2 regions of the Streptomyces sp. NPDC041068 genome follow, and region 2 is predicted to be linked to the other one. Evidence: predicted binding sites of a transcription regulator. Region 2 holds the regulator's gene; the other holds the start of a gene.

Region 1 (4,416 bases), on a different contig from region 2:
CCTCGGTGAGCAGGGCGGCGAAGGCGGCGAGGGGGTCGTCGAGGCTGCTCGGCGTGTTCGGGTCGTTCACCCGCCCCATTGTGGGCCAGTCGGTGGATGGTGCGCGGCCGGTGGCGGTGTCGGCCCTTCAAAAGGGCCTTGAACTGCGAGGATCCGGCGCCATGCAACTAGTACGACAAAACGAAGAATCCGCCGGAAGACGGAAGAACCGGACGCGTACCGCGCTGGCGGTCCTGACCGTCGCCGCGATCGCGTCGGGCTGCGCCTCCGGCGGCGACTCCGACGCCGTGAAGCCCGCCCACGGCCAGCAGCCGCTCCAGGCCCCGCCCGCCCGTGCCCTCGACTCCTACGCCCACAAGCTCGGCGCGGCCCAGGCCGCACGCGCCGCGGCGGCCAAGCGCTGGGGCCTGGCCAGGACGCCGCTGGCCGCGCCGCCCGCGCCGAAGGCCAAGCCGAGGATCACCACCCGCAAGGGCTTCGAGGTCAAGGGGCAGTCGAGCCTGCCGCCCGTCTTCACGACGATCCCGACCAAGGAGAAGGTCGTCTTCCTGACCATCGACGACGGCGCCGAGAAGGACCCGGCGCTGCTGAGGATGATGAGCGACCTGAAGATCCCGTACACCGCGTTCCTCAGCGACTACCTGGTCAAGGAGGATTACGCCTACTTCAAGAAGATGCAGGACCGCGGCGTCTCCCTGAACAACCACACCCTCAACCACCGCTACATGCCCGCGCTTTCGTACGAGGCGCAGCGCCGCGAGATCTGCGGCATGCAGGACACCATCGAGAAGCGCTACGGCAAGCGGCCCGAGCTCTTCCGCCCGCCGTACGGCAACTACGACGTCCACACCCTGCGCGCCGCCAAGTCCTGTGGCGTCAAGGCGGTGCCGCTGTGGGCGTCGGAGGCCTTCGCCGACCACATGGAGTGGCGCGAGTGGGACCGGGACCTGCACCCCGGCGACATCATCCTCACGCACTTCCGGGGGCGCGAGGACTGGAAGGGCACCATGCCCGACATGGTCCGCCGAGTCATGAAGACGGTCACGGACAAGGGGTACGCGGTGGCCAGGCTGGAGGACTACCTGTGACCCCCCGGGCGCGAGCGCGCCGCCGCCTCCTCGCCGGGGCCCTGCTGTGCGGCGTCCTCGCGCCCACGCTGCTCACGGGCTGCGCGGAATCGGTGGACCCGATCGAGAGGCTGGGTCGGAAGGCGGCCCAGAAGATGCCGCCGCGAAAGCCACCGGGACAGGCTGGTCCCGGCTGTGGGCAGGCGTTCCGCACGGCGAGTGGGGACTCCCCTGCTCGAGCGGAGCCGAGAACTTGGGGAAGGGTGGGCACAGCCCCACCTGCCGGGCAAGGGGAAACGAGGCGGCCCCGTGCCGCGGGCAAGGAACCGCAGGCCCGCAAAACACGTTGCCCAGGCAAGGCCACAGAGGCGCCGACCCCGCCAGGGGGCACCCCGTCCCCGTAAAGCCCGACGCAGTCGATTGGCACTCCGCTTGACCGAGTGCTAATCCCCGTCCTAGTCTCGCTTCTGGCACTCCCCACTGGAGAGTGCCAACAGCGACGGGCAGGTCCGGCACCCGCGACGACGGATCCACCTGGTCGCCACACCTCAGACTCTTAACCCCGTGAGATCTCCGAAGGGGGAGACCGGATCGTGACGACCGCCAGCTCCAAGGTTGCCATCAAGCCGCTCGAGGACCGCATTGTGGTCCAGCCGCTCGACGCCGAGCAGACCACGGCCTCCGGCCTGGTCATTCCGGACACCGCGAAGGAGAAGCCCCAGGAGGGCGCCGTCCTCGCCGTGGGCCCGGGCCGCTTCGAGAACGGCGAGCGCCTGCCGCTCGACGTCAAGGTCGGCGATGTCGTGCTGTACAGCAAGTACGGCGGCACCGAGGTGAAGTACAACGGCGACGAGTACCTCGTCCTCTCGGCTCGCGACGTGCTCGCGATCGTCGAGAAGTAATTCACCGCTTCACCTGCTTCACCAGCAGATTTGCTTTTTGAGCTGCGCCCCTGGTCACCCCGCTGATTGCCGGGCGGCGAGGGGCGCAGTTCGTTCACCCGAGTTTTCGAGAGGGCTGAATCGCTCCCATGGCGAAGATCCTGAAGTTCGACGAGGACGCCCGTCGCGCCCTTGAGCGCGGCGTCAACAAGCTTGCCGATACGGTCAAGGTGACGATCGGCCCCCGCGGCCGCAACGTCGTCATCGACAAGAAGTTCGGTGCCCCGACCATCACCAACGACGGCGTCACCATCGCCCGTGAGGTCGAGGTCGAGGACCCGTACGAGAACCTCGGCGCCCAGCTGGTGAAGGAGGTGGCGACCAAGACCAACGACATCGCTGGTGACGGCACCACCACCGCCACCGTGCTCGCCCAGGCCCTGGTCAAGGAAGGCCTGCGCAACGTCGCCGCCGGCGCCTCCCCGGCCGCCCTGAAGAAGGGCATCGACGCCGCCGTCGCGGCCGTCTCCGAGGAGCTCCTCGCCACCGCCCGCCCGATCGACGACAAGGCCGACATCGCGGCCGTCGCCGGTCTGTCGGCCCAGGACCCGCAAGTCGGCGAGCTCATCGCCGAGGCGATGGACAAGGTCGGCAAGGACGGTGTCATCACCGTCGAGGAGTCCAACACCTTCGGCCTGGAGCTCGACTTCACCGAGGGCATGGCCTTCGACAAGGGCTACCTGTCGCCGTACATGGTGTCCGACCAGGAGCGTATGGAGGCCGTCCTCGACGACCCGTACATCCTGATCCACCAGGGCAAGATCTCCTCCATCCAGGACCTCCTGCCGCTGCTCGAGAAGGTCATCCAGGCCAACGCCTCGAAGCCGCTCCTGATCATCGCCGAGGACGTCGAGGGCGAGGCCCTGTCGACCCTGGTCGTGAACAAGATCCGCGGCACCTTCAACGCCGTCGCGGTGAAGGCCCCGGGCTTCGGCGACCGCCGCAAGGCCATGCTCGGTGACATCGCCACCCTCACCGGCGGCACCGTCATCGCCGAAGAGGTCGGCCTCAAGCTCGACCAGGTCGGCCTCGACGTGCTCGGCACCGCCCGCCGCGTCACCATCACCAAGGACGACACGACGATCGTCGACGGCGGCGGCAACAAGGCCGACGTCGAGGGCCGCGTCGCCCAGATCAAGGCCGAGATCGACGCCACGGACTCCGACTGGGACCGCGAGAAGCTCCAGGAGCGCCTCGCGAAGCTGGCCGGCGGCGTGTGCGTGATCAAGGTCGGCGCCGCCACCGAGGTGGAGCTGAAGGAGAAGAAGCACCGTCTGGAGGACGCCATCTCCGCGACCCGCGCCGCGGTCGAGGAGGGCATCGTCTCCGGTGGTGGCTCCGCTCTGGTGCACGCCGTCAAGGTCCTCGAGGGCAACCTCGACAAGGACGGCGACGAGGCCACCGGTGTCGCGGTCGTCCGCCGCGCCGCCGTCGAGCCGCTGCGCTGGATCGCCGAGAACGCCGGCCTCGAGGGCTACGTCATCACCTCGAAGGTCGCCGAGCTCGACAAGGGCTTCGGCTTCAACGCCGCCACCGGTGAGTACGGCGACCTGGTCAAGGCCGGCGTCATCGACCCGGTCAAGGTCACGCGCTCCGCGCTGGAGAACGCCGCGTCCATCGCCTCCCTGCTCCTCACGACCGAGACCCTGGTCGTCGAGAAGCCGGCGGAGGAGGAGGCCGAGGCCGGTCACGGTCACGGTCACGGCCACTCGCACTGACCTGAGCCTGTAACCGAGGCCCGGCTTCCCCTGTGGGGGAGCCGGGCCTCGGTCGTTTCGGGGTCGCGCCTGCCGGGTCGGTGCTTCGTCGCCGTGTGTGGGTCGTGGTCCGTCGCCGTGTGAGGGGCGTGGTCCGTCCTCGCGCAGTTCCCCGCGCCCCTGACGGGCGCTCCTTGACGGTGGCTCTACTGCGGGCCGTACTTCCTGCCCGTCCTCGACGTCACGCCGCCCAGCAGGCCCCGCGGGGTCAGCTTCACCACGCCCATCAGGGCCTTGTACCTCGGGTCGGGGATCGACAGGGTCTTGCCTCGGGACAGGTCGGTCAGTGCCGTCGCGACCAGCTTGTCCGCTTCGAGCCACATCCAGCCCGGGATGTTGGACGTGCCCATCCCGGCCCGCTGGTGGAACTCCGTGCGGACGAAGCCGGGGCACAGCGCCATCATCCGCACCCCGGACCCGGCCAGGTCCTTCGCCGCGCCCTGGGTGAACTGCACGACCCAGGCCTTCGACGCGCCGTACGTCCCGCGCGGCACGAACGCCGCCACCGACGCGACGTTCACGACGCCGCCGCGGCCGCGCTCCCGCATCGCCTCCGCCGCGGCCGACGTCAGCCGGAGCACCGCCTCGCAGTGCACCTTGAGCATGGTCAGCTCGTCGCTGAGGGAGACCTCCAGGTAACGGCCCTTGTTG
Region 2 (4,416 bases):
TCCACGACGACGCCTTCGATGCGCAGGTCGTCGCCCCAGACCCGCTCCACAAGATCGGCGTCGTGACGGCCCTCCACGTAGATGCGCCCGGCGCGGGCGACCCTGGCCCGCGCGCCGGGGACCGCCACCGAGCCGGACGCCGTACGCGTGGGGCGGGGCGGGGGAGCCGGTGCCGTCGTGGTCGGGCGGACGAGGGTGACCGTGCGGCCCTCCAGGAGGAAGCCCCGCGGCTCCATCGGGAAGACGCGGTGCTTGCCGAAGCGGTCCTCCAGCGTCACCGTCGGGCCCTGCGCCGTCTTCTCGCAGCGGATCACCGCCCCGCAGAAACCGGTGCTCAGCTCCTCGACCACGAGGCCGACGTCCGCCGCCACCTCGGGGACCGGCTTCGGCTTCTTCCAGGGCGGCGTGAGGTCGGCGGAGTACTGGCGCATTCCGCCGACCATAGGAAGAGTGGCGTTCCTTGTCCTACGACACGCCGAAACGGGACGCCAGTGTGGCGCGTTGCTCACGGACAAAGGACGCATTTACCGTCGCGCCGTGCCCCGGCACGTACAGCGCGTCCTCGCCGCCCAGCTCCAGGAGCCGGTCCAGTGCCGCGGGCCACCGCTTCGGCACCGCGTCCGGGCCCGCCTGCGGTTCGCCCGACTCCTCGACCAGGTCGCCGCAGAAGACGATCTCCCGCCCGCCGTCGGTGCCGGGGACCAGGATCGCCAGGTCGTGGCCCGAGTGCCCGGGGCCCACGTTCGCGAGCAGCACCTGGACGCCGCCGCCCAGGTCGAGCGTCCACTCCCCGCACACCAGATGGTGCGGGTGGACCAGGAGGTCGGCAGCCTCCGCCGCCGCGTCCGCGTCAACGCCGTGCCGCACCGCGTCCGCGCGCAGCTCGTCGCGGCCCTTGGCGAAGACCGTGTCGATGCCCACGGCGCCGTACACCTCCACGCCCGCGAAGGCGGCCGCCCCGAGGACGTGGTCGAAGTGCGGGTGCGTGAGGGCGAGGTGCGTGACCCGGCGGCCGCCGCCCAGGATCCCGCGTGCCCGGGTGCGCAGGGCCGCGCCCTCGGCCAGGCTCGAACCCGCCTCGATCATGAGGGCCGCGTCGTCGCCGACGACGAGCCCCGCCGTGCAGTCCCAGACCGGCAGACGGCACCTCCCCACGCGCGGTGCGAGTCGCTCCCAGCCCGCCGCTTCCCATGCCAGCGCCACGTCCATACGGTGACGCTAGCTCCTGCGGCACACGTCGGCATGACTTAGGGGGTCCGGCCTTGCCCCGTGCGTACCTCACGGCCGTACACTGACCTTTTGGAAGGCTGGCACTCCCCTGCGGTGAGTGCCAGGCCGGGGGCTCGGGGGTCCGGGGGCTCGGTGTGAACGACGGAGACGGTTGGAGGTGTGCGCGATGCTCAGTGAACGCAGGCTCGAAGTGCTGCGCGCCATCGTCCATGACTACGTGGGGACGGAGGAGCCCGTAGGCTCCAAGGCGCTCACCGAGCGGCACCGCCTCGGGGTCTCTCCGGCCACCGTCCGCAACGACATGGCGGCGCTGGAGGAGGAAGGGTTCATCGCCCAGCCCCACACCAGCGCGGGGCGCATCCCGACGGACAAGGGGTACCGCCTGTTCGTCGACAAGCTCGCCGGCGTCAAGCCGATGACCGCGCCCGAGCGTCGCGCCATCCAGAACTTCCTCGACGGCGCCGTGGACCTCGACGACGTCGTGGGACGGACCGTGCGGCTGCTCGCGCAGCTCACACGGCAGGTCGCCGTCGTGCAGTACCCCTCGCTCACGCGGTCGACGGTGCGGCACGTGGAGTTGCTCTCGCTGGCTCCCGCGCGTCTGATGCTCGTCCTCATCACGGACACCGGCCGGGTCGAGCAGCGCATGATCGACTGTCCCGCACCGTTCGGCGAGGCCTCGCTCGCCGATCTGCGGGCGCGGCTCAACAGCCGGGTCGCGGGCCGCCGCTTCGCGGACGTGCCGCAGCTGGTGCAGGACCTGCCCGAGGCCTTCGAGGCGGAGGATCGCGGCACCGTCGCGACCGTCCTCTCCACCCTCCTCGAGACACTCGTCGAGGAGACTGAGGAGCGGCTGATGATCGGCGGCACCGCCAATCTCACCCGCTTCGGACATGACTTTCCCCTCACCATCCGGCCCGTTCTCGAAGCCCTTGAGGAGCAGGTCGTGCTCCTCAAGTTGCTTGGGGAGGCTACGGATTCGGGCATGACCGTACGGATCGGTCATGAGAACGCCCATGAGGGCCTCAGCTCCACGTCCGTGGTCTCGGTCGGCTACGGTTCGGGCAGCGAGGCAGTCGCCAAACTAGGCGTGGTCGGACCGACCCGCATGGACTATCCGGGAACGATGGGAGCAGTACGCGCAGTGGCACGTTACGTCGGACAGATCCTGGCGGAGTCGTAAGTGGCCACGGACTACTACGCCGTACTAGGCGTGCGCCGCGACGCTTCCCAGGACGAGATCAAGAAGGCCTTCCGGAGGCTGGCGCGTGAGCTTCACCCGGATGTGAATCCGGATCCGAAGACTCAGGAGCGCTTCAAGGAGATCAACGCCGCGTACGAGGTGTTGTCGGACCCGCAGAAGAAGCAGGTCTACGACCTCGGCGGCGACCCCCTGTCCCAGGCGGGCGGCGGCCAAGGCGCGGGCGGCTTCGGCGCCGGTGGCTTCGGCAACTTCTCCGACATCATGGACGCGTTCTTCGGGACGGCGTCGCAGCGGGGGCCGCGGTCGCGCACGCGCCGGGGCCAGGACGCCATGATCCGTCTGGAGATCGACCTCGAAGAGGCCGCCTTCGGGACCACCAAGGACATCCAGGTCGACACCGCAGTGGTGTGTACGACCTGCAGTGGTGAGGGTGCCGCGCCCGGTACCTCCGCCCAGACCTGTGACATGTGCCGCGGTCGCGGTGAGGTGTCGCAGGTCACGCGGTCCTTCCTGGGGCAGGTCATGACGTCGCGGCCGTGTCCGCAGTGTCAGGGCTTCGGCACCGTCGTGCCGACGCCGTGCCCGGAGTGCGCCGGTGACGGCCGCATCCGGTCGCGCCGGACGCTGACCGTGAAGATCCCCGCCGGTGTCGACAACGGCACGCGGATCCAGCTCGCGGGCGAGGGCGAGGTCGGCCCCGGCGGCGGCCCCGCCGGCGACCTGTACGTGGAGATCCACGAGCTGCCGCACGAGGTCTTCCAGCGGCGCGGCGACGATCTGCACTGCACCGTCACCATCCCGATGACGGCGGCCGCGCTCGGCACGAAGGTGCCGCTGAAGACGCTCGACGGCATGGAGGAGGTCGACATCCGCCCGGGGACCCAGTCCGGGCAGTCGATCCCGCTGCACGGCCGCGGTGTCACGCATCTGCGGGGCGGCGGGCGCGGTGACCTCATCGTGCACGTCGAGGTCCTCACGCCGACGAAGCTCGACCCCGAGCAGGAGCGGGTGCTGCGGGAGCTGGCGAAGATGCGGGGCGAGGAGCGGCCCACGGGGCAGTTCCAGCCGGGGCAGCAAGGGTTGTTCTCGCGGTTGAAGGATGCGTTCAACGGGCGCTAGCCCTTTGCTGCGGGCGCCTCGTTGACTGTTGCCCGGGAGCTTCGGGCTGTGCCCACCCGTTCCGCCCTGCGGAACGCCTGCCCACAGCGGGAGCGGCCAGCCGCCGTCGCGTACCCGGAAGGGGCGATTCGGTCGGTGCGGGAGGACGTGGCACGATGCCGTCATGTCCTCCGCACTGACCGATCTCTGCCGCTGTCCGATCGTGCAGGCCCCCATGGCCGGCGGTGCCTCCGGCCCGCAGTTGGCCGCGGCCGTCTCCGATGCCGGTGGGCTCGGGTTCCTCGCCGCCGGGTACAAGACCGCCGACGGGATGTACCAGGAGATCAAACAGTTGCGGGGGCTCACCTCGCGGCCCTTCGGCGTCAACCTCTTCATGCCGCAGCCCGACACCGCGGACGCGGCGGCCGTGGAGGTCTACCGCAGCCAGCTCGCCGGCGAGGCGACCTGGTACGAGACGGAGCTCGGCGATCCGGACAGCGGGCGCGACGACGGGTACGACGCCAAGCTCGCGATCCTGCTCGACGACCCCGTGCCGGTCGTCTCCTTCACCTTCGGGTGCCCCACCCGCGACGTCCTCGACGCCTTCGCGCGCGTCGGCACCCTCACCGTCGTCACCGTCACCTCGCCCGAGGAGGCGCAGACCGCCCAGTGGTGCGGCGCCGACGCCGTGTGCGTGCAGGGCATCGAGGCGGGCGGGCACCAGGGGACCCACAAGGACAACCCCGAGGCCGACGGCGCCGGGATCGGTCTCCTTTCGCTGATCACGCAGGTCCGCGAGACCGTGCAGATCCCGATCGTCGCCGCCGGCGGGCTGATGCGCGGCGCGCAGATCGCCGCCGTGCTCGCCGCGGGCGCCGACGCGG

Evidence for each region. Region 2 encodes HrcA, which represses chaperone genes, less so after heat shock. Its sites were predicted from a motif close to TTNGCACTCNGNNNNNCNGAGTGCNAA; they were not measured.
Region 1: a site for HrcA is predicted at 1,488-1,514, ahead of groES (co-chaperone GroES). Genes of this name have one in related genera too.

The regions. Positions count from the first base shown of each region.
Region 1 is NZ_JBEZCG010000007.1:326,499-330,914, reverse strand. It holds gene AB0B50_RS18600 (methyltransferase domain-containing protein) at 1-79, opposite strand, end outside; gene AB0B50_RS18595 (polysaccharide deacetylase family protein) at 162-1,088, shown strand; gene groES (co-chaperone GroES) at 1,661-1,969, shown strand; gene groL (chaperonin GroEL) at 2,098-3,726, shown strand; gene AB0B50_RS18580 (SDR family oxidoreductase) at 3,912-4,416, opposite strand, start outside.
Region 2 is NZ_JBEZCG010000017.1:139,116-143,531, forward strand. It holds gene AB0B50_RS33860 (DUF3097 domain-containing protein) at 1-431, opposite strand, end outside; gene AB0B50_RS33865 (MBL fold metallo-hydrolase) at 466-1,203, opposite strand; gene hrcA (heat-inducible transcriptional repressor HrcA) at 1,397-2,413, shown strand; gene dnaJ (molecular chaperone DnaJ) at 2,414-3,553, shown strand; gene AB0B50_RS33880 (nitronate monooxygenase) at 3,717-4,416, shown strand, end outside.